Regions from separate parts of the Arthrobacter sp. Y3225209 genome, predicted to be linked through region 1. Evidence: riboswitches for the same ligand, from Rfam matches in the RefSeq annotation. Region 1 holds a riboswitch; each other region holds the start of a gene.

Region 1 (9,471 bases):
TCGGCGTCCCGGAACGCTTCGTCACTGGTGTGCCGCGACACTTCAGGCTCGCGCCGGTCCGCCCGGGGGTAGGAACCCAGGAACCGCAGGCCGGGGCTGATCCGGTGCAGGCCCTTCAGGGCATCGGCCATTCGGGCGTCTGCCACGTGGCCGTCCGCATCGATGCTGAAGAAGTAGTCACCCAGGAACATCCCCGTGGGCCGGGACTCAATCCGGCTCAGGTTGACCCCGCGGGTGGAGAACTGTTCCAGGATGTCCATCAGCGCACCCGGATGGTCTTCAGGCAGCGGTATTACCAGGGTGGTTTTATCCGCCCCAGTCGGTTCCGGAAGCAGACCGGGCAGGCTGATCATCACGAATCGCGTCACCGCATCGCGGACATCACCGATATCCTCACGCAGCACCTCCAACCCAAGCCGCTCGGCCACCAGCGGGGCGCAGATGGCCGCGTCAAAAGCCGGCTCCTCCCGGGCCAGCTCCACCGCGGCAGCCGCCGTGGAGGAAGCAGGAAGATATTCCGCAGACGGAATATTCGCTGCCGCCCATTCCCGGCACTGTGCCCAGGCATGGGTATGCGTGGACACGGTGCGGATATCCGCCAGGCCGATACCGGGACGCACGGCCAGCACAAAGGTGATCGGCACGAGGATCTCATGCAGGATCCGCAGCGAGGTTCCGGCGGACAGGGCGTCGAGGGTGGCGCTGACGCCGCCTTCCACGGAATTCTCGATGGGCACCACGGCCGCATTGGCCTGGCCGGAGCGCACCATTTCCAGCGCGGAGTTCACGCTGGGTGCGGGGATCCGCACCGCATCCGATGCACCGGGAATCCGCAGCAGCGCCGCTTCGGTGAACGTCCCCTCCGGTCCCAGGTAGGTGTAGACCACCGTTTCCCCCTGCGGACCCGAATGGTGCGGGGCGGCCGCAGTGTCAGCAGCGTGCGTCATTTAACGGTCGGTTCCTGCCCGTTGTCCGAAACCATGGGCTTGCCGGCTTCGAGCCAGGCCCCCATGCCGCCGTTGACGTTGACGGCGGAGTAGCCGTGCGCGTCCAGCCACGCGGTCGCGCGGGCGCTGCGGCCGCCGGTGCGGCAGATGACGGCCAGGTCCTGGTCCGGGTCAAGGTCCTCGAGGCTGTCGGGCAGCCGGTCCAGCGGAATGTGGAGGGCACCGTCAACGTGCCCGGCTTCCCATTCGTAGTCTTCGCGGACGTCAAGGATCTTCGCGCCCTCGGGGATGCTGTCTACGGATACGCTCTGCATTTCGCTCATTGCTGTCCTAACTCTCGATTCTCCCGGACCGGTACCGGCCGTCGCCGCTGTGAAAGCCGGATAAACCACGGCTGCCCGCAGCGGGCGGTTTTCTCCAGCCTATAGTGGGACGCGGTCCGAGAGAACAAAGACCAGATCAGCACGCACCGGAGGTTTGCAATGCCCGCTCCCCACGACCTGACCGCCGTCGACCTGCGGAACGCCCTGGCCTCCGGGGAGCTCGGTGCCGAGGAGGTAACTTCGCACTTCCTGAGGCGCATTGAGGAGCTGAATCCGGCGCTGGGCGCCTTCCTGACCCCAACCCCGGAGCTTGCCCTCACCGAGGCCCGGGCCGCTGACACGTTGCGCGCCCGCGGCGGCACACTGCCGATGCTGCACGGCATGCCGCTGGCGCATAAGGACCTGACCGACGTCGCGGGGGTGCGCACCACCATGGGCAGCGCCGCCCTTACCCCGTGGGTCGCCGAGGCAGACGCGCCGCTGCCCGCGGTCCTGCGTCGTGCAGGCGCCATCAGCCTGGGCAAAACCCAGGTTCCCGAGTTCGGGTTGAGCAGCTACAGCGAGAACCGGGTGGGGCCCCCTGCCCGCAACCCGCGGGACCTCCGGCTCAGCCCCGGCGGCTCATCGGGCGGCAGTGCCGCGGCGGTGGCCGCCGGGCTGATTCCCTTCGCGCCCGGAACCGACGGCGGCGGATCGGTGCGTATTCCGGCAGCCGCCACCGGCCTCGTGGGCCTGAAGCCGAACCGCGGAAGGATCCCGTCGGGTTCGGGCCAGCAGGACCTGGGCCAGTTTGTCGTGGCCGGCCCAATCGCCCGTACGGCTGCGGACGCAGGCCTGCTCCTGGATGCCATGGTCGGCGAACCCAACCACCGCGCCACGAGTGCCGCCCCGTCCGCGAACCCTTTTCTCGCCGCTGCCCTGCGTGCCGAGGGCAGCTTCCGGATTGGCGTTAGCACCCGTTCACCGTTCGAATCCCGGCTGGACATCAGCCTGGATGACGAAGCGCTGCAGGCGCTCGACGCCGGTGTGGCGGCACTGACTGCGGCCGGTCACGATCTGGTGGAAACGGACCTGCATTACGACGAGCGGTATCCGGATGCGTTCGAAGTGGTTTGGACGGCGTCGCTGGCCACGGCCCGGCTGGCTCCCGGCCGCGAGGCTGAATTGACGGAGCTGGCCGCCACCATGCGCCGACGGGCGCTTTCCCGCAGTGCCGCGGACCTGGTGTCCGCCATCGACGTCCTGCGCACCTTCGAAACCGACACCATCCGCCAGTACAGCGCCTATGACATGATCCTGACCCCTGCCCTGGGCATGACGCCGCGGCCGGTCGGCTGGTACACCGACGCCGGTGCAGACGAGGACTACGCGCGTCAGTGCAGGTACTCGCCCTTCACCTCGATGGTTAATGTCTGCGGGCTTCCCGCCATCTCCATTCCGGCCCTGGACACGCAGGACGGGCTGCCGATGGGCATCCAGCTGATCGGCCGGCCGGGGGCGGAAGCCGATCTGCTGGCCGTCGCCGCCCAGCTCGGGCATTAGGCCCGCGGACGTCGGGCCGGTCCGAAAGGCATCCGACGACGCGACCCCGCTTCCCGGCACGGCGTGCTGCCGGCTCAGGATGCGGCCAGCTCCGCGAGCAGCCGGTCGGATTCGCGCTGGCCGCTAATGTCGTAGGCTCCGCCGGTGGCCAGCACCTCGTCGGCGCCGGTTGCGTCCAGCAGCTCCGCCAGGCGGTGGCGCACCTCGGGCGGGGTGCCGCAGATTGCATCCGCCAGGAAACCGCGGACCAGTTCCTGCCGGCGTTCCGGGCCCGTCACGGTCCCGTCGGTTGCGGCCAGCGCTGGAAACACACCCCGGGTCCGGGAATCCGCCAGGGCATTGGCTTCGGGCAGCAGCAGGCGGGTTGCGGCACTCCCGGTGGCGGCAACCGCCACGTTCACCGCTGCCAGCACGTAGGGCCGCGGGAACCGGCGGGAAGGCCGGAACCCTTTCCGGTACCGTTTCAGCGCGGATTCCGGGGAGCTGCGGAACAGTGCCGGCCCGCCCAAAACCAGCCCGAGCCCGGCCCGTGCCGCTATATCGGCGCCGGTACCGGTGGCCAGCACAAATACGGGCGTCTGGCCATGGTCCTGCGGCCTGGCGGTAATTGCGGCTGTCCCGTCCAGGTAGGCCAGCAATTCGGCCAGATGTTCCTCGAACTGTTCGGCTTCGGCTTTCCCCGCATGCAGCGCCCGGCGAACGGCCGACGTGAAACCGACCGAGCGTCCCACACCCAGGTCAATGCGGCCCGAATAGAGGGCATTGAGGGTTGCGGCCTGTTCCGCCACCACCAGCGGTTGGTGGTTGGGCAGCATCATGCCACCGGATCCGATGCGGATGCTTCGCGTGCGGGCAGCCAGGGCTGCCATCAGGACGGCAGGCGCCGAGCCGGCAATACCGGCCACGGCATGGTGTTCAGCCACCCAGAAGCGGCGGAACCCCAGTTTCTCGGCCGACTCGGCCCGTTCTGCCACCGCCTGCAGTGCTTCGGCCTCGGTGTCTCCCTCCCGGGAGTTGGCCCGGTCAAGGATGGAGACGGGGATATTCAGGGAAGCCATACCGGTGCCAACCCCGGGCCCGGCCGGGGAATTCCGGCACGCTTGTAGGCAAATCAGTGTCCGGACACCAAATCCGGGCGTAACGGGGGGAGGTAAGCACGTAATCTCGCCAAAATCGAGCCGAAAACGGGTGAGCTTTCGCACACCTTCGCAGAGAACCTCCCCGGCCCCGGGCGGATTCCCCGGGATTGGGGGGCGCTCACCCGCTTCGGGAGTGGGACCATTAACGGGTGAGCCATACCCCCAGTAACCCAGGCGTCCAAGAAGCGCGTAAAACCTTCTTCGGCCATCCCCGGATGTTGGCCAATCTCTTCAGTGTCGAGCTGTGGGAACGATTCTCGTTCTACGGCATGCAGGGCATCCTGCTGTACTACATGTACTACTCGGTCACTGACGGCGGCCTCGGCATCGATATTGCTGTTGCAACCTCTCTGGTCGGCGCCTACGGCGGCGGTGTCTACCTCTCCACCATTCTTGCTGCCTGGCTGGCGGACCGCGTCCTCGGGTCCGAGCGCGTGCTCTTCTACTCTGCCGCCGTCGTTATGCTCGGCCACATTGCCCTGGCCGTCCTGCCGGGCACACCCGGGCTGGCAGCGGGCCTGATCATGATTGCCCTCGGTTCCGGCGGCGTCAAAGCCAATGCCACCTCCCTGGTGGGCACCCTGTACGCAGAAAAGGATGAACGGCGTGACGCCGGGTTCTCCATCTTCTACATGGGCATCAACCTGGGCGCCCTGGTGGGCCCCCTCCTGACCGGCCTGGCCCAGGTGGAACTCGGCTTCCACTACGGCTTTGGCCTCGCCGCCATCGGCATGGCCATCGGCCTGGTCCAGTACGGCCTGACCCGCAAGTACCTGCCCGAGACCGCCCACGAAGTGGCCAATCCGCTGCCTCGGCAGCAGTACCTCAAGGTAGGGATCTACGCGGCGGCCGCCGTCGTCGTGATTGTCCTGGCCGTGGTGTTCGGCATCCTGAGCGCCGGCAACCTGGCCGTGGTGATGGCCGTTGTGGCCATCCTGGCCGCGGTTGCCTACTTCGTCATCATCCTGGGCAGCAAAAAGGTCAACAAGCTGGAACGGCGCCGGGTGTACTCCTTTATGCCGCTGTTTATCGCCAGCGCCGCCTTCTGGGCCCTGTTCCAGCAGCAGTTCACCGTGGTGGCGCTGTACGCCGACACGTCCCTGAACCGGACCATCTTCGGCTGGACCATGCCGCCGAGCTGGGTGCAGTCGATCAACCCGATCTTCATCATCATCTTCGCAGCCGTCTTCGCTGCGGTCTGGACCAAGCTGGGCGACCGGCAGCCGTCCTCGCCGCTGAAGTTCGCCCTGGGCCTTGCCGTCATGGGCCTGGCATTCCTCGCCTTCATCCCGTTCTCCGGCGGCGGCGCCAACAGCACCCCGCTGCTGGCACTGGTCGGCATCCTGCTGCTGTTCACCTTCGCGGAACTCTTCATCTCCCCGATCGGCCTGTCCGTGGCCACCAAACTGGCCCCGGAGGTCTTCCGGACCCAGATGGTTGCCCTGTTCTTCCTCTCGGTTTCCCTGGGCACCACCCTCGCGGGCTGGCTGGCACAGTTCTACAACCCCGAGACCGAGGTCAGCTACTTCCTGTTCAGCGGCGGAACCGCCATTGTCCTGGGCATCGCCCTGGCAGCGGCGACCCCGGCCATCAAGAAGCTGATGAGCGGCGTGCGCTAGCAAGCACTGCAGCACCAGCGCCTCCTCATGGACGGCGGCACCGGGACTTCCCGGAGCCGCCGTCCTTTTGCTTTTTGTCATGTGCTTGGTGCCGGCGGCACGGCATGGTTAGGATGGCACCAGCTTCAGGAGACACGGCCGCCAAGCTCCGACTTGGCCGTGCACCAACCCCATGCTTCACGGGTGGTTCGGATGACGAAGCGGCCCGCTCCGCCTTTACAGGCATCCGGTGCGGGCAAGAGCACGAAATCCCAGAGGATTCCCATGCGTAAAAGCACTGACCGTATTCTGACCACCCATGCCGGTTCCCTGCCGCGCACGCCGGAGCTGCTGGCCGCCAATGCCGCCCGGGAAGCGAATCCCGCGGATACCGGGGGCTACGCGGAACTCCTGCAGGCCGCCGTGGCGGATCTGGTGCGCCGCCAGCAGCAGGCAGGCATCGACATCCCCAACGACGGCGAGTACGGGCATGCCATGTCCTCGGCCGTGGATTACGGCGCCTGGTGGTCCTATTCCTTCGCCAGGCTCAGCGGTCTCAGCGTGGCCGAGACGGGCATCTGGGAGATGGAACCCGTCCGCTCCTCGCCGGGCAACGTTGTCCTGACAAGCTTCGGGGACCGCCGCGACCGGCAGCGCTTCGCTGCGGCCTACACCGACCCGTCATCGGGGATCACCACCGGGGCGCAGAAGATCTTCCCGAAGGTCACGGGTCCGGTGAAGTACACCGGGCACGACGCCGTGGCAGGGGACATCGCGAATCTGAAGGCCGGCCTGGCCGCGGCAGGTCTGACGGAAGGATTCCTGGCCTCCCTCTCCCCCGGTTCCTGTTCCCGGATTGCCAACGAGTACTACGCCACGGAGGAGGAGTTCATCTACGCGTGTGCGGATGCCATGCGGGAAGAGTACAAGGCGATTATCGACGCCGGGCTGATTGTCCAGATTGATGATCCGTCCATTGCGGAGAACTGGGACCAGATCAACCCGGAGCCCTCCGTCCAGGACTACCTGCGCTTCACCCAGATCCGGGTGGAGGCGCTGAACTATGCGCTGCGGGGCCTGCCGGAGGACCGGATCCGCTTCCACCTGTGCTGGGGTTCCTGGCACGGACCGCACACCACGGACATTGAGTTCCGGCACCTGGTGGACACGCTGCTGACGATCAATGCCGGGGGTTACAGCTTCGAGGCGGGCAATGTGCGGCACGAACATGAATGGCGGGTCTGGGAAGACACCAAGCTGCCGGCGGGCAAGGTGATCATCCCCGGCGTCGTTTCCCACGCCACCAACGTGGTGGAACACCCGGAGCTGGTGGCGGACCGGATTGAGCGCTTTGCGCGGCTGGTGGGCCGGGAGAACGTTATTGCTTCCACGGACTGCGGCCTGGGCGGGCGGGTTCATCCGCAGATTGCCCAGGCCAAGCTTGAGGCGCTCGGGGAAGGTGCACGGCTGGCCAGCAGCCGTCTCTGGTAACTAAAGTAGCAATTGTAAGGTTGCTGATAGTCGAAGTCAGAGGAGGGCATCATGGCTGATACGAACGCGAAGGATCCCGGACCCGAGCCGACCAATCCAATCGAGAACGCCGCCGACAACCTCATGCAGAACCTGGGCGAAGAGGTGCCGGACGGCAGCGGCAGCCAGGACCGGTCCGATCCGCGCACCGAGGTCCATTCGAACCTGGCCCAGGGCCTGAACGCCGATAACGCGAATTTCACGGCGAAACACAAGGACCGCTAGCACCGGTTCGTCCGACTGCGGTACGCGGGGCAGCGCTCCGCGTACCGCAGTCCGTTGCTTAAAGCCTGTCCAAATGCGCGCCCTAGCTGTCCAGACCGGCGCTGGTCAGGGTCAGCATTCCGGCGGCAGCGGACAGGAGACCCAGCGCGCAGACGGTATTGAACACCGTCCAGCCCTCCTGCCGCCGACCGCGGGCAACCAGGACGGCGGCGGCGGCCCATCCTGCCGCAAAACCCAGGACGGGCAGGACGCCGCCGGCAATCCCGGCGGTGTCCGAGGCCCAGCCCGGCAGGGCAAATGCGTTCCGCTGGGTCCAGCAGAACCAGAACACCGGCATTGCACAGACGTACGCCGCGTTGAGGAAAACTGCGCCCGCGACGGTGCCGCGGCGCACGGCACGGGCGCGGACGCGTCCGGGGGCTGCACTGCCCTGCATGCTCATGCCTGTCCGCCTTCCCCACCGGTCCCGCCGCTGTGTGGATAAGAGCATACGGCGGCGGCGGGCGATACACGCGTAGCAGCCCGTCTGCCGCCCCCGGTGTTTCTTTGGCATGCTTAGGGGTATGTCTAATCGTGCAGGCAACCGTGCCGAACCTTCCGACCTTGTAGACCTCACCGCGCTGTTGGACGCCTATTACGACGTCGCGCCGGACCCATCGAACATCGCCCAGCGGGTGGCGTTTGGTACCTCCGGCCACCGGGGTTCCTCCCTGAACGGTGCTTTTAATGAACGGCACATTGCTGCCATCACGCAGGCGATTGTGGAGTACCGCACCTCGGCAGGCATCACCGGGCCGCTGTTTATGGGCAAGGACACCCATGCCCTCTCCGAGCCGGCACAGAACACCGCCCTGGAAGTCCTCGCCGCCAACGGCGTGAACGTGCTTATTGATGCACGGAACGGCTTCACTCCCACCCCGGCCGTCAGCCACGCCATCCTGAAGTACAACGCTTCGCGGACCGACCAGGCGGACGGCATTGTGGTCACGCCGTCCCACAATCCGCCTGCAGACGGCGGTTTCAAGTACAACCCGCCCACGGGCGGTCCTGCCGGATCGGACATCACCAACTGGGTGGCGGACCGTGCCAACCAGCTGCTTGAGGCCGGTCTGGAGGGCGTGAAGCGCATTCCGCTGGGCGAGGCCCGTCTGGCCGACTCCGTAGGGACCTACGACTTCCTGCAGAACTACGTCCAGGACCTCCCCTCGGTGCTGAACCTGGATGCCATCCGCAGTGCCGGGCTGCATATCGGTGCCGACCCCCTGGGCGGTGCGTCAGTGGATTACTGGGGCGCCATTGCCGAAGCGCACCAGCTGAACCTGAGCGTGGTTAATCCCAATGTGGATCCGCAGTGGGCGTTTATGACCCTGGACTGGGACGAGAAGATCCGCATGGACTGCTCCTCCCCCTACGCCATGGCGTCCCTGATTGCCCGTGCGGACCAGTACGACATTGCCACCGGCAACGACGCCGACGCCGACAGGCACGGGATTGTGACCCCCGACGGCGGGCTGATGAACCCCAACCACTACCTCGCCACGGCCATTGATTACCTGTACCGCAACCGCTCCGGCTGGAGCAGCGATGCCATGGTGGGTAAAACCCTGGTGTCCTCCTCCATGATCGACCGCGTCACGGCTGACCTGGGCCGGGTCCTGATGGAGGTACCGGTGGGCTTCAAGTGGTTTGTGCCCGGCCTGCTCTCCGGTGAGACGGCCTTCGGCGGCGAGGAATCCGCCGGCGCGTCCTTCCTCCGCCTGGACGGCAGCCCCTGGAGCACGGACAAGGACGGCATCCTTTTGGCCCTGCTGGCCTCGGAAATGACGGCCGTCACCGGCAAGACCCCGTCCCAGCGCTACCGCGAGCTGACGAGCAGGTTCGGGGATCCGGAGTACGCACGCGTCGATGCCCCCGCCACACGGGAACAGAAGGCGGCGCTGGCCAAACTCTCGCCGTCGGACGTCACCGCCACCACCCTGGCGGGCGAGGACATCACTGCCCGGCTGACCGAGGCCCCCGGCAACGGTGCACCCATCGGCGGGTTGAAGGTGACCACTGAGAACGCCTGGTTTGCCGCGCGTCCCTCCGGTACCGAAGATGTCTACAAGATCTACGCCGAATCCTTTAAGGGCGAGGAACACCTGCACCAGGTGCAGGCCGAGGCCAA
Region 2 (9,471 bases), on a different contig from region 1:
TTGCCCGGGGTGATTTCGTTGCGGAAGCTCTTTCCGATCTGGCCGATGCCGAACGGCGGCTTCTTGCGCGAGGTGGTCAGCACGTTGTTGAAGTTCACGAAGATGCCCTGTGCCGTCTCCGGGCGCAGGTAGTGCATGCCTTCTTCATTGGCCACCGGACCAAGGAAGGTCTTGAGCAGGCCGGAGAATTCCTGCGGCTCGGTCCACTGGCCCTTGGTGCCGCAGTTGGCGCAGGCAATGTCGGCCAGGCCGTTCTCCGGGGCGTGGCCCTTCTTTTCCTCGTATGCCTCCTCGAGGTGGTCTGCACGGTAACGCTTGTGGCAGCTCAGGCACTCCACCAGCGGATCGGAGAAGACCTCCACGTGTCCGGAGGCCTCCCAGACCTGGCGCGGCAGGATCACGGCGGAGTCCAGGCCGACGACGTCGTCGCGGCCGCGGACCATGTGCTGCCACCACTGCTTCTTGATGTTTTCCTTGAGCTCGACACCCAGGGGGCCGTAATCCCATGCGGACCGCGACCCGCCGTAAATCTCACCCGACTGGAAGACAAACCCCCTGCGCTTGGCCAGGGAGATGATGGGATCCAGCTTGGATTTGGTCGAAGCCATGGAATGGTACCGCCGTTCTTTTCGTGTCGCGCAGGCCGCTGGGTGCGGTCCGCTTCTGATCCCTGCCACGCGTGTCCCCGCTCGAATGAACGTCCGGGAGCCTGTGGAGGGCAAAACCTATAGATACCAGCTTAAGGTCACGACCGTAAAAGCCCGCTACCGGTGCCGGATCAGCCTGTTCGGCTGTCTCTACCGCTGTGGCCCCTGCTGTTAACAGGCAATCCTTAGCGCGGTGTTCTGGAGCGCCACGGGCGTGCGCCGGGCATATTCCATGGCAGGGTTGCCACCACGATGGCCAGCAGCGTGAGCAGCGTTCCGAGCACGGTGGCTGCGACCACGGTGGACCCGGGTGCCGGGAACACGATGTCCAGCAGCAGGGAGCCGATCAGCTGTCCGCCGATCAGGCCCAGGCTGGTCAGCAGGACGCCCAGGCTGCGCACCAGCAGGGCGCCCACGCCGATGAAAACGCAGCCCAGCGGTCCGCCCAGGTAGAGCCACCATTCTGTGGGCAGCGGGTTTCCCAGCCCGGAGACCGCTACTTTGATGCCCCAGAGCACTGCCAGCAGGACGGTGCCGGAGATGAAGTTCACCAGGGTCGCCGTGATCGGCGTGCCGTAATGCATTCCGGTGGTGCCGTTCATGGCCTGCTGGAAACTCATCAGCATGCCGGCGGTCAGGGGCAGCAGCACCGGCAGCAGCCATTCAGAGGGCTCTGTCCCGGCGCCCAGTTTCGGACTGACTGCCCACGCCACGGCGGCGATGGTCAGCACTGCGCCCACCAGGCGCATGATGGTCAGCGCCTTCTTCCCCGCCGGCCCGATCCCGAGCCGGTCCACCACGAGTCCGGTCAGCGTCTGTCCTGCGACGGTGGCCACTGTAAACACAGCCACGCCGAGAACCGCCACGGTGAGGGTCTGCGACAGGACGAAGTACCCGCCGATCATTCCGGCCAGCACGTAATAACGCGGGAAACGCCGTTCCCTCAGGGCGGGAATCAGCTGGCCTGCGCCGGCACGTCCGCGCGGGAGGGCCGCACTGATCACCACCATCACCACAAGCCCGACGATAAAGCTGATGAGCGCGGCGCCAAGGCCGTCGCCCAGGCGTTCGCCCAGGGCACCGTTGACACGGGCCTGGGAGGGAATGGCGACGCCGGCAAGCAGGGACAGGGGCAGACCGATCAGCGGGGACATCCGCACAGCATTTGGCACCCGACCACCCTACCGTTGCCTCCCGCCGTCCCCGGCGCCGCCATGCCGCAGCCGGCGCATCGGCGCCGGGCGGCAGGGGTGCTGCGCCGGGCGGCAGCCGAAGTCGGGCAGAATGGAGGCATGAGTTCTACCGAGGCCCAAGACCTGCCCATCCGTGACGACATGATCCGCCTGGGCCAACTGCTCAAGCTCGCCAATCTGGCAGAGGACGGCATCCATGCCAAACAGCTCATCGAGGACGGGCTGGTGAAGGTAAACGGCGAGATCGAAGAGCGCCGCGGCCGCCAGCTGCACGCCGGCGACGAAGTTTCCGTGAACGGCGAGACGGTCCGGATTACCCGCGAAGGCTGATGTCCCGCCCCGGCGGCCCGGTCAGGCTTTCTGCGCGCCGCGCAGCACCGTGTGCGCCAGGAACTCCTTCACATGGCCCAGTTCCTGCATGTTGATGCCGTGGCCCATGTTTGAGTAAAGAATCTTGGTCAGAGCCGTGTGCCCGTTGAGCCAGGCATGCGTGTATTCGATCCGCTGCGGATCGATAACCGGGTCAGCCTGGTCCCGGCCCCAGAAAAACGGCACCTTGTGCTGCGCCAGCTCCTCGTCACGGAAGAACGGGTTCTCCTCGGCGGGCACCACAAAACCGGAGAGGCCGACGACGGTGGCGAAATCCTGCGGGCGGTGCCGCAGCAGGGTGGTGGCTACGGCCATGCCCATGGAAAATCCGAGCAGGCTCACACTGGAATGGGTGCCGCTGACGCCGTCGAGCCAGGCCGAGACATCGGTCACGGAGTCCACCACGGATTCCACACTGTAGTCGGCGTCGCTCATCAGCGGGAACCAGGTGTATCCCGGCCCCATGGCCTGCGGAGCGCGCACCGATGCGATGGTGAAGTCCTCCGGCAGATAGTCCGCCAGCCCCATAAGGTCCTCCTCATTGGCCAGATACCCGTGGAACAGCACAAGGAGCGGCGTGCCGGCGCGTTCGGCTTCGGGCTTGGACCAGAGGACTACGGGATTCGGTTCAGTCATTTCCTTATTCTGGCACTTTTGATCCCCGCGGCCGGAATGCGCAACCTACGGTCGCGTAGCCCGGACCCCGTTTGCGAGTATTGACCGGTGAGTACAAATTCGACACCGCATACCCCGGACATCCAGGCTGAATCTGCCACACCGGAGGTCCCGCCTCATCCTTGGAGCCGGTTCGTGGCACTCGGAGATTCCTTCACAGAGGGCATTGGGGATCCGAATCCTGACAGCCCCGGAGGAAACCGCGGCTGGGCGGACCGTGTAGCCGAGGAACTCGCGGCCGGACACCCGGACTTCGCTTACGCCAATCTCGCCATCCGCGGCCGGCTGCTTAACCAGATCATTGACGAGCAGCTGGAACCTGCGCTGTCCCTGAAACCGGACCTCATCACCATCTGCGCCGGCGGCAACGACGTGATCCGGCCCGGAGGGGATCCGGACAAGCTCGCCGAACGCATGGACGGCGCCATCGCCAGGCTGCGCCGCACTGGGGCCACCGTGGTGCTGTTCACCGGCCCGGATTTGGGCAGCACGCCGGTTATCGGCAGCGTGCGTGGAAGAGTCGCCATCTACAACGAGAACCTGCGGACCGTGGCTGCACGGCATGATGCGGTAATCGCTGACATGTGGGCACTCCGTGAGCTGAGCGACGCACAAATGTGGGCGCCGGACCGGCTGCACTTCTCACCGCTGGGACACCACACCATCGCCGCGATGGTCCTGGATACACTCAATGTCCCGCATACGCTCGAACCGCTGGAGAACAAGCCGCTGCCGCCCAAGAACTGGCGGACCGCCCGCTCCGAAGACCTGGTCTGGGCCCGGGAATTCCTGTTCCCGTGGGTGGTCCGCCGGGTACGGCATAAGTCTTCCGGTGACGGCATCTCCGCCAAGCGGCCGGACGCGGCGCCCATGTTCGGTGCCCCCATGCCCCTGGGCTCCGACACGGAAGACTAGTCCTGCGGTGCCGGGTCCTGCCGACGCGTACTGCGGGCGGACCCGGGCCGCCGTCCCAGCCGGAACCCGCCCCAGAAGGCGGCGGCAACCAGGCCTGTGCCAATCAGCAGATAGCCCAGCTGCATTCTGCCGGTGAGCACCAGCAGGCTTCCGGGTCCCACGCCTGTTGCCCGCGTTCCTTCCTGCAGCGGAGCGTAGGAGAACCAGCCGAAGGACTCCGTTGTCCCGGTCGCGGCCAGCACTGCTCCGGTCAGCACCAGCACACCGGCCACCAGCGGAAGCGCGGATGCCCTGAGGATCCGCGCTGCCCGGTCCGGACGGCGGTTGGAGGCATCCGCTGTTTCACTCATGGCGCCAAGGCTAACCTGCCCGCGCCTGATTCACGTCTACTTCTCCGCCTGCTCAATCAGGTTGGCCAGGTGAAACGCCCAGCCTTCGCGGTGCGCCTCGGAAAGTTCCGGGCCGGATTTCAGCCCGGAGAACCCGCTTTCGGTGACGGCGACATCCGTCGCGCCCCCGCTGCCCCCGCCGTCGTCGGCCGGGATCAGTTCAAAACTCACCACGGTGTGGGCCTCCCAGTCCGGGGCCGTCCACCGGAAGGAGAGCAGTTTCTCCGGGGCTACGGCCAGGACCGTTCCGCGTGAAATGTGTTCCACTCCGTCCTCCATCCAGCGCTCCTGCAGCGGGGCGCCGGGGTGGGGTGCGAAGTCCATGTCCGGCCACCAGGCGGCGCGGTTGTCCACCAGCGTGTGCCAGAGCACCTGCGGTGAGCACCGGGCACGTCCGGAAAGGTGGATGCGGTCTGTCATGGGAAGAGTTTTCGCCGGGACAGGACCCGTTGGCAAGGGAGGAATTCCGGTACCGTGCGTCCGCGGCAGGGATTGCCTCCGGCGGTGCCGGGCGTTCCACCGTTCCGCTAGGCGAAGAAGGCTGCCTGCAGCGGGCCGGCGATCTCCCGCACGTTGGTGAGGAAACCGTCGTGCCCTATCGGGGCGCGGATCAAATGCACCTGTGTGCCGCGCGGCAGTGCCGCAGCGAGGTCGGCCGATTGCTGCGGAAAGTAGAGGCGGTCTGATTCCACGGCAGCCACAAAGAATTCCGCCGTCGTCCGCGCCAGGGCCTGGCGCAGCGAGCCGCGCCCGCGGGCGACGTCGTGCCCCATCAACGCTTCGGTCAGGACCAGGTAGGTGTTGGCGTCGAAACGGCCGGCCAGCTTGCCGGCCTGGTGGTCGAGGTAGCTTTCGACGGCGTATCGGCCCCGTTCAGCGGGCAAAACGGCGCCGAAGGGGTTCTCGTCCTCCTGCGGGCTGCGCCCGAACCGGTATTCGAGCTCCGGTTCGGACCGGTAGGTAATGTGGGCGATCCGCCGGGCCAGGCCGAGGCCTGCCAGGGGCGGGTTCCCGTTGTAGTAATCGCCGCCGCTGAAGTCCGGGTCCAGCCGGATGGCGGCAATCTGCGCCTGCGCAAAGGCGATCTGTTCGGCGGTGCTGGCCGGGGTTGCCGCGATCACGGCACAGCGCTGCACCCGGTCCGGTTCCGTGGCCGCCCATTCCAGCGCCCGCGCCCCGCCCAGGGAGCCGCCCAGCACGGCATGCCAACGGGCTATGCCAAGGCGGTCCGCCAGCCGTGCCTCGGCCCGCACGGCGTCGCGGATGGTAACCAGCGGGAACCGTGAGCCCCACGGCAGGCCCTGCGGGTCCAGCGAGGACGGGCCGGTGGAACCGTAGCAGCCGCCGATCATATTCGCCGCGACCACGTAGAACCGATTGGTGTCCACGGGCCGGCCCGGCCCCACCAGCTCATCCCACCAGCCGGGCTCATCCGTGTGCCCGCGGGCCACATGGGTGCTTCCGGTGAGGGCGTGGGCCACAAACACGGCGTTGCTCGCGTCCGCGTTCAGCTGGCCCCACGTCTCATACCCGAGGACGACGTCGGGCAGGTATCCGCCGGTTTCCAGTTCAAGTCCGCCGATCGAGGCGAACCGCAGCACCCCGTCCACGGCGGTGGCGGGGTGCTGCGGTGCAGAATGCCGAATAGTCACGGTGCCCCGTTACGCGCCCTTGGCGGCCCGGAAGCCGGCCTCGAGATCCGCGAGGATGTCGTCAATGTGCTCGATGCCCACGGAGAGCCGCACGAGCCCGGGGCTGACTCCGGCGGCGAGCTGCGCCTCGGCTCCCAGCTGGCTGTGCGTGGTGGAGGCCGGATGGATGACCAGCGAGCGCACGTCACCCACGTTGGCCACATGGGAGTGCAGTTCCAAACCATCCACGAACCGCTTGCCTGCTTCCACTCCCCCGGCAATCTCGAAGGACACAATGGCCCCCGTTCCGCGCGGGCCGTACTTGCGTCCGCGTTCGAACCACGGGCTCGACTCCAGGCCCGCGTACGCAACGGACAGGACGTCGTCGTGCGCCTCCAGCCAGTTGGCAACCTCGACGGCGTTGGCCACGTGCCGCTCCACCCGCAGGCTGAGGGTTTCCAGGCCCTGGGCAATAAGGAACGCGTTGAACGGTGAGACCGCCGAGCCGAGATCGCGCAGCAGCTGCACACGTGCCTTGAGGATGAAGGCCAGGTTGGCGCCAAGCGGGCTCCCGACCCCCAGGTCCCGGGCGTAGACCAGCCCGTTGTAGCTCTCATCCGGTGTGTTGAAGCCGGGGAACTTCTCCGGGTCCGCCGCGAAGTCGAAGTTCCCCGAATCCACGATGACGCCGGCGATGGAGGTGCCGTGCCCGCCGAGGTACTTGGTGGCCGAGTGCACCACAATGTCCGCACCCCATTCAATGGGGCGGATGAGGTACGGCGTGGCGAGCGTGTTGTCCACGATCAGCGGCACTCCGGCCTGGTGTGCCACGGCGCTGATGCCTTCAAGGTCCAGTACGTCCTGGCGCGGGTTGGACACCACCTCGCCGAAGAACGCCTTGGTGTTGGGCTGCACCGCGGTGCGCCACTGCTCCAGGTCATCCGGGTCCTGCACAAAGGTGGTCTCGATGCCGAACTTCTTCAGCGTGTGCTTTAACAGGTTGTACGTGCCGCCGTACAGGCTGGGGCTGGCCACAATGTGGTCACCGGCCTGGGCCACGTTCAGCAGGGCGAAGGTTTCCGCGGCCTGTCCCGAGGCCAGCAGCAGTGCGCCGACCCCGCCTTCCAGGGACGCGATCCGGTTCTCTACCGCTTCCTGGGTGGGGTTTCCGATCCGGGTGTAGATGGGTTCAAGATCGGCCAGGGCAAACCGGTTTGCGGCTGCCTCGGCGCTGGGAAAGACGAAGGACGATGTCTGGTAGATGGGCAGGGCGCGGGCGCCGGTGACGGCGTCGGGCTCCTGTCCTACGTGGATCTGACGGGTTTCAAAAGACCAATCTGCACTCATGATGCTCCCTCATGCCAGGGGCCGCACACTACCTTCGCGGGAACATCCGGGTACGCCGGATGTCCGGTGGGGTTTGTGGGACCCGCGCTTGCCGGACGCCCTTTTGGCGTGCGGCCAGGTCTTCACCCGGGGCACCCCACCGCGGTTGGAGGGTTGCCGGCCAGCAAGCCGGGGCTATCTGCTGGCACTCATGACCTGCACCCATAAAAACTGATCCGCTGAGGATGCGCAACCTTCATGACTTTTCGTGAAAAAATAACCGGCCCCGTGTATAGATTTCGTGTCCTGAGGCAACTGGATTTCTTCTTAGGCTTCCCTTAGTCGAGACGGGCATCACAACGTGCCACAATGAGCCGCATGCGCTTGGACCATGTTTCTTATGCCTGTGAATCCGACGGTCTTTTGGCCACCACCGAGAGGATTGCTGCTGCTCTCGGAGCCGACTTCGTAAAGGGTGGCGTCCACCCCCGATTCGGTACCCGCAATATGATCCTGCCCCTGGCCAACAACCAATATGTGGAAGTTGTCGAGGTGCTCAACCACCCTGCCTCGGACAAGGCGCCCTTCGGGCAGGCCGTCCGCCAGCGCTCCGAATGCGGAGGCGGCTGGATGGGGTGGTGCGTCGCAGTTGATGACCTCTCGCCCTTCGAAGAACGCCTGGGCCGCCCGTCAGTGCCGGGCAACCGAAAATTCCCTGATGGCCAGGAACTCACCTGGCGCCAGATCGGCATCAACGGCCTGATCGCGGATCCCCAGGTGCCCTACCTGCTGCGATGGGATGACGGCACCGAGGCACTGCACCCCTCCAATGCCCTTCCCGGGATGCCCGGTTCGGTGAAACTGAATTCGCTGACCATCGCCGGGTCGGCTGCCCGGGTCACTGACTGGCTGGGCCACCCGGTGGAGGCACCGCTGGAGGGCGTTGCCGTCACCTGGATCGCTCCGGCCGGCACGCCCGGCATCATGTCGGTCACCTTCGACACCGCCAACGGCCGGGTGGAGATCTAGCTCCGGGGTTTTGCTGCCGGTTTGGGGTTTTCCTGCCGGTCTGAGAATTCCCTCCGCTGCAAAGTGGCAGGAATTTCCCAAACCGGTAGATTCTCTCTCCGAGCCGCAGGTTTTCCACATTTGAGCCTGGTTCGCTCGCATCTACGCCACCGCCCTTCCACCCTGAAGGCGTGAATCCCGAGCTCATCTTCGCGGCTGACGCCGATTCCTTCGGCTCAGGCCGCCGTTCCCTTGCCCTGCAGTGCCGGGCGGGGCAACTGGTGCGGCTTCGTGCCGGGATCTATATCGACGTCGAGGTATGGCGACAGCTCCGTGCCTGGGAAAAAGAGCGGGTACGTATCCAGGCGGCATCACAACAAGTGCCCGGGCAACGCGTCCTCGTCCAGCAGTCCGCCGCCGTCATTTGGGGGCTACCGGTGATCGATTCACCACCTGAGGTACTACTGCTGGCTTCCCCGTCCTCCCACGGCCGGCGCCGGGGCGGTCTCCACTGGACGGAACGCAAGCTGCTGGAACCGCTCGATGTTGTTGAGGGAATGTCGCTGACCTCCCGTGCACAGACCGCTCTGGACATGGCCGCGTATCTGGCTTTCGAGCACTCGGTTCCGGCTATGGACAGTGTCCTGCGCCCGGACCTGGTGCACGGCCGCCCAGCCACGAACAAAGACGAGCTGGAAAAACTGGCTCGGAATCTGCCCGACATGGCCAAACAGACGAGGGCCCGGCGCGTAATCGACTTTGCCGACCCCCGGTCCGAGTCCCCAGGGGAATCGTATTCACGTGCAGTTCTGCACCGCCATGGTTTTCCGGTTCCGGAGCTTCAGTATGAATTTCTTACTTCAATGGGTCACTTCCGAACAGATTTTTATTGGAAGGACCAGCGGGTGGTCGGAGAATTCGACGGTGCAGTGAAGTACGGTGCCAACGGATCCGTACTCCCTCCGTCGTGGGACACGCTGATGCGGGAAAAACGTCGCGAAGACGCCATCCGTGCAACCGGGGTCGATTTTGTCCGCTGGTCCTGGCGCGATATCCGCATGCCGGCGCAGCACCCGGAGAGCCTGGTCCACCGGCTGATCCAAGCTGGCCTGTCTCCAACCCGCCGCCAGCGCTGAACTCTCTGCCGGTTGGGAATTCCCTGCCGTTTTGGGAATTCCCTCCGCCGCAAACTGGCAGGGATTTCCCAAACCGGTCGATTTATCCCAAACGGACCGGAACCAGCGTTTACCCACCCGCAGCACGGATCAGCCGGGCATTAACCTCCCGCAGCGTCCCGGCGTCGATCTTCAGCACCGCC
Region 3 (9,471 bases), on a different contig from region 1:
GACGGCGCGTACATGCGGGTACATCACTTCGCGCCGCAGTTCTCCGCCCCGTTCCCCACGCTTGCCGCCATGGCGTCCCGGACCAGCAAAATCGAACTGGGCACCGGCGTGATCGACATGCGCTACATGAATCCGCTTTCGATGGCGGAAGATGCCGCCGTGGCGGACCTGATCAGCGGCGGACGGCTGCAGTTGGGCATCAGCCGGGGATCCCCCGAGCCTGCCCTGCGGGGCTATGAGTCCTTCGGTTACGTGCCGGGGCCGGACTCCACCGACGCGGACATGGCTCGCCAGCACACCGAGGTGTTCCGTGCCGCCATTGCCGGTGCCGGGGTGGCCCAGTCCGATCCGGCAATGACCGGGACAACCGCCCCCATGGCCATCGATCCTCTTTCTCCCGGTCTGCCTGAGCGCATCTGGTGGGGTTCGGGGACCCGCGCCACGGCCAAGTGGACCGGCGAGCAGGGCATGAACCTGATGAGTTCCACCCTGCTGACCGAAGACACCGGAGTTCCGTTCGACCAGCTGCAGGCCGAGCAGATCGAGGTCTACCGCAAGGCCTGGGCCGACGCCGGCCACCAGGGCACGCCGCGGGTCTCCGTGAGCCGCAGCGTCATCCCTCTGGTGACCGGGGAGGACCGGCATTACTTCGGTCTCCGCGCGCAGGCCGAGGGACGTGACCAGGTGGGCCACCTCGACGGGGGCCTCGCCCGGTTCGGCAAGAGCTACATCGGCGAACCCGACGTGATCGCTGCCGAACTGGCCGCTGACGCTGCCGTGCAGGCCGCAGACACCGTGCTCATCACCGTGCCCAACCAGCTCGGCGTGGACTACAACGCGCACCTGCTCGAAAGCATCGTCAAACTGGTGGCACCGGACGCCGGCTGGCGGTAACGGGGCGGTGTGAGGAACCGCTCCCCGCTCGGTAGGATCAAACGTATGGAGAGCGATCGCCACCCCGCAGATGAGGGGTGGGTGTTTGCCCCTGCACCGCCGGACACGCGTACCTATACGGGCCTTGGGACAATCACCGTCGACGGCGAGACGTTTGCAGTGCGCAGGCGTGACGAGGATGGAACGATTCTCTATGACTGGGTCTCGGGACCCAACAATGGTTATGGATTCAACGCCCTCGGCAGGCGTGAACCGCCCACGCATGAACAGCACGTGGCCGCTATTCGCGATTTCCTCTCGTCCATTGACCCCGCGACGGGGTACTTCCACGACCCGTAGGCTCAAGACTGCCAGCCGAATTGGTGATTGAGGCTAGTGCCTGACAGGCAAGTCAGGGTGCCATCGCCCAGACGCGATGCCGTGTGCCGGACGGGCCGGGTAAGGCGGCTTTAATAACTCTCGCGAGCTCTGCGAGCGGGAGTTTTCGTTGCCGCTGTCCCGGTCCGCCCGGCGCACCGCCGCCCGACGCCGCACGACCACACCAGACCCTGATAACGCGTGTCTGTCGAAATGTCGGTGCCCTCGGTTACAGTAGTTTCTAGCTTCACGAGATGTGGCCTCCGCCCGGTTCGCCGGGCATAAAAGCTCCGACTGGCCCCACACCAACCCCACTGTTCGGCGGGTGGTTCGGATGACGAAGCGGCCTGCTCCAACCGGTGCAGGCAAGGACAACCTGAAAAGGAACCCACTGTGAGCACGTCCAGTGTCAGCAACTCCGCTTCCAACAACTCCGGCTTCAACAACTCTTCCATCAGCAGCAGCTGCTCCGGTTTTGCGCCCGGCCACAACGTCCATTGGATCCACCGCCGCCGGCTCGAGGCGTGGGATCAGTGGTCCGACGTCGAGGTCGCAGCCGACCCGGAGCTTGACCTCATCCACCTCGTCATCGACGGAACGCAGCAGCTGATGTGGTTCCACAACGTGGGCGCCGTGGCCGCCGCCCTGGACGCCGCCGTCGACACACCACAGTGGTGCCAGCGATACTCCACACTGATGGTGCCCGGCGGTTTCGGCTCGGATGCCCGGAGCTCTTTTTTCTACTTGGCCCGGCCGGAGCGGGTGCTGCCCTGCATCGGGTCTCCGGTCCGGGCTCCCGAAACCGAGCGGATTGACGGCCAGGCGTGATTCCCGGCCGGTTAATATGCGGACTGTATCTGTCCGGATACCGATGACGGCCGTGCTGTTCGGGTTCTAGCCTCAATGCCATGACGAATATACAGATCTGCGTTGACTGCACCGATGCCCACCAACAGGCGGATTGGTGGGCCGAGACCCTGGGCTGGACGCTGGAGCCCGTGGACCAGGACTTCATTTCGTCCATGCTGGACCAGGGCTTGGCGAACCCGGAGGACGTTATCGAGCACAACGGTGTCCGGGTCTGGCGGGACGGCGCCGCCATCTGTCCTGCCGACGAGGTGGGCCGGAAGGACCGGTTGCGCGTCCTGTTTCAGCCGGTTCCCGAGCCCAAAACCGTCAAGGACCGCATTCACCTGGATGTCCGGCTTCAGGGTCAGGATAAGGACGCGGCCCGGGCCGCCTTGGAGGAACGCGGCGCGTCCTTCCTGACCGAAGCAAGCCAGGGACCGCACTCCTGGTACGTCATGGCGGATCCCGAGGGCAACGAGTTCTGCATCAGCTGACGGGGTTGCCGGGGACCGGCGGCGCAGGCCGCGGGCCCCCGGCCGCGTCAGTTAACCGTTCCGGTGTCTCCGCGCAACTCTCCGCGCAGCTGGGCAATCCGCAACCGGAGGAAAATGATCACGAGTACCAGGGCCCAGACCACAAGGACGGCCACTGCAACCACCAACAGGAAATACAAAATTACGAACACTGCGCCGATTCCTGAGCCTACTGACACGCCGATCCCCCGATTCTGTGTGCCGGCCCCGGGACGGGTCCGGTCCTGCCACCGATGCTAGGGCATGGCTTCCTGCGGGGCCGCATTTCCCGCGTCGAGATTACTGCTGCAGCAGTTCCGGCGGAATGGCGTAGATCAGCACCACGCTGAGCAGGTTCTTCGCAGCATGCACGCCGTAGGACAGCATGAAGTTGTTTCCTGCCCATACGTACAACCCGACCAGGACGGCACCAGTGGCCAGATAAGGCATCAGGACCGGCAGTGACAGGGATTCCTTACCCACAATGTGGATGGAGGCGAAGAGTAGGACCGACAGGATGCTGCACGCCCAGATGTTCCAGTAGCGGCTGAGTTTGCCGATGAGCAGGTGCCGGAAAATGTACTCCTCCACGAAGGGCGCCAGGATGACGACCAGCGGCACCACCAGCCAGGGAGACATTTCGGTAACCAGCCCCTGCACAGCCTCCTGGTTCACGGCGGTTTCGGCCTGGCCGGCGATGATCACGCCCACCATGGAAGCGATGATCGTGAGGATCACGCCAATCGGGATCAGGGCAGCGGTCAGCACCGGCCGGGTGGCAAGGACCCGGGTCTCGCGGGCAACATACCGCCGGGCGGCAATAAGGGCCAGAATTCCAGCCACCGCATAGAAACCCAGATTGATGACGTAGGCCGCCACCACCGGGTCCGGAATCAGCACCGAGAGCCCGGGAATGTTGATGGGCACAAAACTCAGCAACAGCAGGAACAGGACGTAAAAGCCCGCCGCGACGCCGTCGCTGCGGGTGAACCGGTAGGAAAGCCACGGGATTTGTGCCGCTGCCCGCCCCGACGGGCCGGTCCGGTATTCGTTAGCTGTCATCACCTCAGGATAAGAGGCCGTGCCGCCCCCGTGCAGCCCGTTCTTGGTTCAGCGCGCACGGCGGCCTTCAAAAACGCACCCGCTGCCTAGTTCAGCTCCGCGATCACCGGAGGCAGTGCCTCAAGCAGTTCCCGGGCCAGGAAACTCAACGGCCCGCGGGACGCCGAGAGCCGGTCCCCCGCCACGGCGTGCAGGTAGGTGCCCCAGCATGCCGCCTGTTCCGGCGTCGCCCCGCGGGCCAGGAAACCGCCTACCGCGCCAGCCAGGACATCCCCCGAACCGGAGGTCCCCAAACCGGGATTGCCAGCGGGTACTTCCCAGCTGGAACCGTCCGGTGCCGTGATGAGGTTCTGGGCCGTCACCACTGCCGAGTATTTCCTCGCCACCTTCAACGAGGCGTTCGCCATGTCCAAAGACTCTTCTTCAGTGTCCTCCTCCCCCAGCAGGTGCAGGATCTCGGTCCGGTTCGGCGTCAGCACCAGCCGGCCAACCAGCACCTTGGCCACCTCCGGCTGTCCGGGCAGGACCCCGAGCGCGTAGGCATCGAGCACCACCTGGGTCTTTTCCCCCAACAGGGGAACCACGGACACCAGCAGCGCCGCTGTCTGTTCAGCGTCCGCCAGGCCCGGCCCAATCACCACGGCAGCGGCCGAGTCCAGATCTGCTGCAAGGACCGCACCGGCAGCACCGCCGTCGATGTAGCCGCCGGACTCAGCGAGTCCCGCGACGCCGGCTTCAGGAACGGCGACGGCGACACTCACGGCAACGGACTCGGCCAGTCCCATGGTCAGCCGGCCGGCCCCGACGCGCAACGCAGCAAGGCCCGTCAGCATTGCGGCACCCGGAGTGCGGCGTTCCCCGCCGATCACCAGCACCGTTCCGCGTTCCTTTTTGCCGGCGGTGTCGGTGGAGAGCTGCCAGCCGCGGAGCAGGTCCGGGGTAACCAGGTCAGCGCGGGTGGATGTCATGTTCATCTCCTGCGTGTTCGGTGACGGGCGCTCCGCTGTCCTGCAGGTGCAGCACGCTGTTGAAGGTGTGGACCTCCCACGGTCCGGTGCCCGACGGGCGCACCAGGCGGGTGACGGAGCCGTTGCGCACGCTGTTGGCCGCGGCCGTATCCAGCAGCTCCTGCTCGGAGAACCGTTCGCAGATGTAGCGGATCAGCATGATCACCGCGTCGTGGCAGACCACGGCCACCCGCTTGCCGTCCTCTTCCTCGTCCAGGTCCCGGAAGACCGAACGCAGCCGCAGGGCAACGTCTGCCCAGGACTCCCCGCCCGGCGGCCGGTAAACGAACTTGCCCAGCCAGGCCCGGCGTTCGGCTTCCTCCGGGTAGCGGGTTGCGACGCCGGCGGAGGTGAGCAGGTCAAGGATGCCCAGTTCCCGGTCGCGAAGGCGTTCATCGATGCGCAGCGGCCCGGCGATGCCGGGCAGCCCGGCCAGTTCCGCGGTCTGCCGGGCCCGAAGGTAGGGCGAGCACCACACGGCGTCAGGACGTTCGTCGGCAGGCAACCCGGCGAACCAGCGGCCCACTGCTTCTGCCTGGGATTCCCCGTCCGCGCTGAGCGGGACGTCGGGGTCCCGCCATTCGATCTCGATGCGCTGGGCACCTTCTCGGCTCGCGCGGGTAGCAGCCACGTTGCCTGCGCTTTCACCGTGCCGGATCAGGATCAGTTCGGTTGCACCCATGCCGGTGACCTTACTCCCGCCTGCGCCGGCACGGGAGCGAAACGCGGTCCGCAGCAGGCCGCTCAGGTACGCGTCCGCTCATCCACCCGGCCGCCGTTGCGCACGGTAAAGGTCAGCAGGAACGCCACGGCGGCGAAGGCTGCCAGCAAAATCAGCCCCACAAAATAGCTTCGGTTCGCCGGGTCGTAGGTTGCGCCCATGACCAGCGGCGGAAAATATCCGCCCAGGCCGCCGGCCGCGGCAATGATCCCGCCGATGGTCCCCACGTCCTGTGCCGGTGCTGCGCGGCCGACCCAGGCGAATACCCCGCCGGTCCCCAGCCCCAGGAACAGTGCCATCAGGATGAATGCGGTGCCGTAGACCCGTTCCTCCTCGGGCCGCAGCGCCACGATCACGGCCAGCACCACGGTTCCGGCCAGGGAAGCGAGGGTGACCAGTTTCGGACCCACCTTGTCCGCGATGGTGCCGCCGATGGGCCGGGCGATAACGGCTGCCACCGCGAAGCCCGCGGTACGGGTACCGGCCGCCGTCGCGTCGTAGTCGTACACGTTGCCCAGGTACGTGGGCAGGTAGTTGGAGAAGGCCACGAACGCGCCGAACACCACCCCGTACAAAAAGCACAACTGCCAGGTCACGCGCAGGGTGAAGGCATGGGTGATCTTGGGCAGCACCGGTTCGGTGGGCCGGGACCAGGCGGGCGATTCGCGCAGCACCAGCCAGCTCAGCACGGCCATGGCGGCCACGACGACGGCGATGGTGATGTGTGCGCCCATGTAGCCGACGGCATTGACCAGGCGCGGAGTGAAAAAGGCGGAGACGGCGGTACCCACCATGCCGGCTCCGAAGACGCCGGTGGCGAAACCCTTGCGGCTGCGGTCATACCAGGCCGAGCAGAACGGGATGCCGATGGCGAACACTGTTCCCGCGATGCCCAGGAAAAAGGCGATAACCACCAGGAAGGGAAAGTTGCCCATCCCGCCCACGATGCCGGTGAGCAGAACCAGCGGAGCGGTGACGCCCAGGATGACCGTGAACATAATCCGGCCGCCGTACCGGTCCGTGAGGGCGCCTACCGGAATGCGCGCCACCGAGCCCACGAGGATGGGCATGGCCACCAGAATCGAGGTCTGCCCGGCACCCAGGTCCATGTCCGCCGCATACCGGCTGGACAGCGGGCCGATCACCGTCCAGGCCCAGAAGCCGACGGTGGAGGCGATGGTGGCCACGATCAGGTTTCGCAGCTGGCCTGATTTCAGGTCCGGAGTTGGTGCCGGGGTAACCGGAGATGCCGGCATGGTGTCCTCGCTTCTGAGAAGGTACCGTCAGGGAATCATTTCGGAGGCACCCCGGGCCGGTCCCGGTCCGGGGTTCCGACCGGGTCCCAGCCCCGCCGCGGCGTTCCCACACCCGGAGCCGGCCGCTTTCCGCGCGAGCGGTACACGATGTAGGGGCGGAACAGGTACTGCAGCGGTGCGGTGAAGGCATGCACGAGCCGGGTGAACGGCCAGAGGGCAAAGAGCACCAAACCCGTCAGCGTGTGGATCTTGAAGGACATGGAGGCTGCCGTCATGCCCACGAGGTCCGGCTGGAAGATGAAGATGGAGCGGAACCACGGTGAGACCGTGTCCCGGTAGTTCACGATCTTCGTGTCGAAGACGGAAAAGACCGTGGTCGCCAGCCCGGCGAGGATGGCGGCCAGCAGGAAAATGTACATCACCTTGTCGTTCCGGGTGGTGGCCATAAACACGGGACCGGTGGTGCGGCGCCGGTAGATCAGCAGCACGATCCCCACCAGGGTGGCTACCCCGGCGATGCTGCCAACGCTGAGGGCAAAGAAATGGTACGTGTCCTCGTTTACCCCTGCGGCATCCATCCAGGTCTTGGGGATCACCAGACCCACGAAGTGGCCCACAATCACGGCCAGGATGCCGAAATGGAACAGCGGCGAGGCAATGCGCAGCAGCCGGGACTCGTACAGCTGCGAAGAGCGGGTGGTCCAGCCGAACTGGTCATACCGGTAGCGCCAAATGGAGCCGAGGATCAGGATGGCCAGCACCAGGTAGGGCAGCACGCCCCACAGCATCACGTCATCCAGCCCTACCTGCACATTCCCGGGGGGCGGCACATCCAGCGGCAGGCTCATCATGGGCTGTTCCTTTCACTCACCGGCAGCAGCCGCGAACTGTAGGGCTCCAGGCCAACCGTCTCAGTGGGCGGCCCGTACCCGGCCGTCCGCATCACCTCGGCCCTGTCCTCCGGAGATACCCCGGGCAGCGTGGTGCAGAGCAGGGTCAGCACCCCTTCATAGGGCAGCCCGTCATCCCGCAGGGCCAGGCGCAGCAGTTCCACGGAGGGCCGGTAACGCTGCAGCAGTTCGTAGCCGTCCTCCGGAGACACCTTGGCGGCGAATTCGAGCACCAGCGGCAGGTAGTCCGGCAGTTCGCTTCCCTCCGGCAGCGCGCCGTGGGAGCGGTAGACCTCCTTGAAGGCGGCCAGGGCCTCCCCACGCCGGCGGGTATCGCCGTCGGTCCAGTAGGTCAGGTGCAGGCTGTGCCGCTTGGAAAGATCAAACTCCTGCACGTAGCTTGCCTGCACCTCGCGCAGCGGTGTGTCGGTGAACCAGCTGAACAGGTCCTCCAGCTCGGAACCGGTGGCCCCGGCTTCGGCGAGCGCGGACCGCAGGGCAGGCAGAGCGTCCATCAGTGCCCGGTCCGGGTACTCGAGCAGCAGCGCCGCCGCCTGCCGGATGACCCGGCTGCGCGCAGGATGGGCGTCCGCGTAAGGTTCCGGGGCCACTGTGCCCTTGCCCGGTTTGCCCAGCAGTTTCTCGAGCAGGCTCACTGCCGTACCCCCGGCCCGGAGGACGGGGGTTCCCCGCCGTCGCTGTTCCCTGTCGCGGGAGCCGGTCCGTCACCGGCGGCCTGGTCATATCCGGCACCCTTATCCGCACCGGCATCGGCGTCCGCAGCACCGCGGTTGTTGTTCCGCGGAAACAGGCCCTTGGGTGATCCCCGTCCGTCCCAGTTCAGCAGGTTGACCCGTCCGCCCAGATCGCCGTTCCCTGTCGGGTCGTCTCCGCGCTGCCGGGCCTGCAGTGCCTCGAAGTTTTCCACCGCCACGGGGGTGGGACGGCCGGAGGCCTCACCGAAGACGCCGGTCTGGCCCATCCCGGGCCCGCCTTCCACATCCAGGGAACAGCCGATTTCCTCCAGGTTGTGGGCGTCCTCCAGGTGCGCGCTGGGGATCACGTACCGCTCTTCGTATTTGGCCACGGCCATCAGCCGGTACATCGCCACGATCTGCTCTCCGGACATGCCGACGTCGGCGGCGATCTTTTCATCCGGTGCGTCACCGAGGGTGATGTCGCGCATGTAGGCGCGCATGGCCGCGAGCTTGCGCAGCACCCCGGTGACCAGGTCCGTGTCCCCGGCGGTGAACAGTTCGGCCAGATACTCCACCGGAATCCGCAGCGCCTCGATGGCGCCGAAGAGGTTGTCCGCACTCTCGCCGTCGTGCCCCTGTTCGTTCAGTACGTCCACAATCGGGGACAGCGGCGGGACGTACCAAACCATGGGCATGGTCCGGTATTCCGGGTGCAGCGGCAGCGCCACCCTAAAGGTTTTGGCCATCGCGTAGACCGGCGAGCGCCGGGCCGCGTCCAGCCAGTCCTCCGGAATGCCTTCGGCCCGGGCGCCGGCAATGACTTCCGGATCATTGGGGTCCATCATCAGGTCCAGCTGGGCCTCGTACAGGTCCTGCACGTTCGGTGTGGAGGCGGCCTCGGTGACGCGGTCGGCGTCGTACAGGAAAATCCCGATGTACCGCAGCCGTCCCACGCAGGTCTCGGCGCAGACGGTGGGAAGGCCCACCTCGATGCGGGGATAACAGAAGGTGCACTTCTCCGCCTTGCCGGAGCGGTGGTTGAAGTACATCTTTTTGTACGGGCACCCGGTGATGCACTGTCGCCAGCCGCGGCAGCGGTCCTGGTCCACCAGCACAATGCCGTCCTCTTCGCGCTTGTAGATGGCGCCGGAGGGGCAGGAGGCCATGCAGGAGGGGTTCAGGCAGTGCTCGCAGATCCGGGGCAGGTAGAACATAAAGGTGTTGT

Evidence for each region. A riboswitch is a leader RNA that binds a small molecule or an ion and turns the genes downstream of it on or off. The one in region 1 is predicted to bind S-adenosylmethionine.
Region 2: it holds a riboswitch for S-adenosylmethionine, as region 1 does, so the genes downstream of both, AC5RVB_RS07315 (bifunctional o-acetylhomoserine/o-acetylserine sulfhydrylase) here and AC5RVB_RS02630 (cobalamin-independent methionine synthase II family protein) in region 1, are expected to answer to the same signal.
Region 3: it holds a riboswitch for S-adenosylmethionine, as region 1 does, so the genes downstream of both, AC5RVB_RS14005 (hypothetical protein) here and AC5RVB_RS02630 (cobalamin-independent methionine synthase II family protein) in region 1, are expected to answer to the same signal.

What each region holds. Positions count from the first base shown of each region.
Region 1 is NZ_JBNHFW010000002.1:239,672-249,142, reverse strand. It holds gene pheA (prephenate dehydratase) at 1-947, opposite strand, end outside; gene AC5RVB_RS02650 (rhodanese-like domain-containing protein) at 944-1,270, opposite strand; gene AC5RVB_RS02645 (amidase) at 1,430-2,812, shown strand; gene AC5RVB_RS02640 (MsnO8 family LLM class oxidoreductase) at 2,887-3,870, opposite strand; gene AC5RVB_RS02635 (peptide MFS transporter) at 4,167-5,570, shown strand; SAM riboswitch class IV at 5,694-5,818, shown strand; gene AC5RVB_RS02630 (cobalamin-independent methionine synthase II family protein) at 5,835-7,040, shown strand; gene AC5RVB_RS02625 (hypothetical protein) at 7,092-7,304, shown strand; gene AC5RVB_RS02620 (hypothetical protein) at 7,387-7,746, opposite strand; gene pgm (phosphoglucomutase (alpha-D-glucose-1,6-bisphosphate-dependent)) at 7,868-9,471, shown strand, end outside.
Region 2 is NZ_JBNHFW010000009.1:87,473-96,943, forward strand. It holds gene AC5RVB_RS07275 (glycine--tRNA ligase) at 1-608, opposite strand, end outside; gene AC5RVB_RS07280 (DMT family transporter) at 833-1,819, opposite strand; gene AC5RVB_RS07285 (RNA-binding S4 domain-containing protein) at 1,940-2,170, shown strand; gene AC5RVB_RS07290 (alpha/beta hydrolase) at 2,192-2,845, opposite strand; gene AC5RVB_RS07295 (SGNH/GDSL hydrolase family protein) at 2,966-3,799, shown strand; gene AC5RVB_RS07300 (hypothetical protein) at 3,796-4,149, opposite strand; gene AC5RVB_RS07305 (SRPBCC family protein) at 4,186-4,608, opposite strand; gene metX (homoserine O-acetyltransferase MetX) at 4,716-5,840, opposite strand; gene AC5RVB_RS07315 (bifunctional o-acetylhomoserine/o-acetylserine sulfhydrylase) at 5,850-7,166, opposite strand; SAM riboswitch class IV at 7,246-7,362, opposite strand; gene AC5RVB_RS07320 (VOC family protein) at 7,524-8,174, shown strand; gene AC5RVB_RS07325 (hypothetical protein) at 8,345-9,289, shown strand; gene AC5RVB_RS07330 (glycoside hydrolase family 2 protein) at 9,399-9,471, opposite strand, start outside.
Region 3 is NZ_JBNHFW010000028.1:32,357-41,827, reverse strand. It holds gene AC5RVB_RS14015 (LLM class flavin-dependent oxidoreductase) at 1-894, shown strand, start outside; gene AC5RVB_RS14010 (hypothetical protein) at 940-1,233, shown strand; SAM riboswitch class IV at 1,497-1,629, shown strand; gene AC5RVB_RS14005 (hypothetical protein) at 1,645-2,079, shown strand; gene AC5RVB_RS14000 (VOC family protein) at 2,160-2,594, shown strand; gene AC5RVB_RS13995 (hypothetical protein) at 2,642-2,812, opposite strand; gene AC5RVB_RS13990 (CPBP family intramembrane glutamic endopeptidase) at 2,913-3,674, opposite strand; gene AC5RVB_RS13985 (NAD(P)H-hydrate dehydratase) at 3,761-4,642, opposite strand; gene AC5RVB_RS13980 (histidine phosphatase family protein) at 4,623-5,363, opposite strand; gene AC5RVB_RS13975 (MFS transporter) at 5,426-6,658, opposite strand; gene narI (respiratory nitrate reductase subunit gamma) at 6,694-7,509, opposite strand; gene narJ (nitrate reductase molybdenum cofactor assembly chaperone) at 7,506-8,204, opposite strand; gene narH (nitrate reductase subunit beta) at 8,201-9,471, opposite strand, start outside.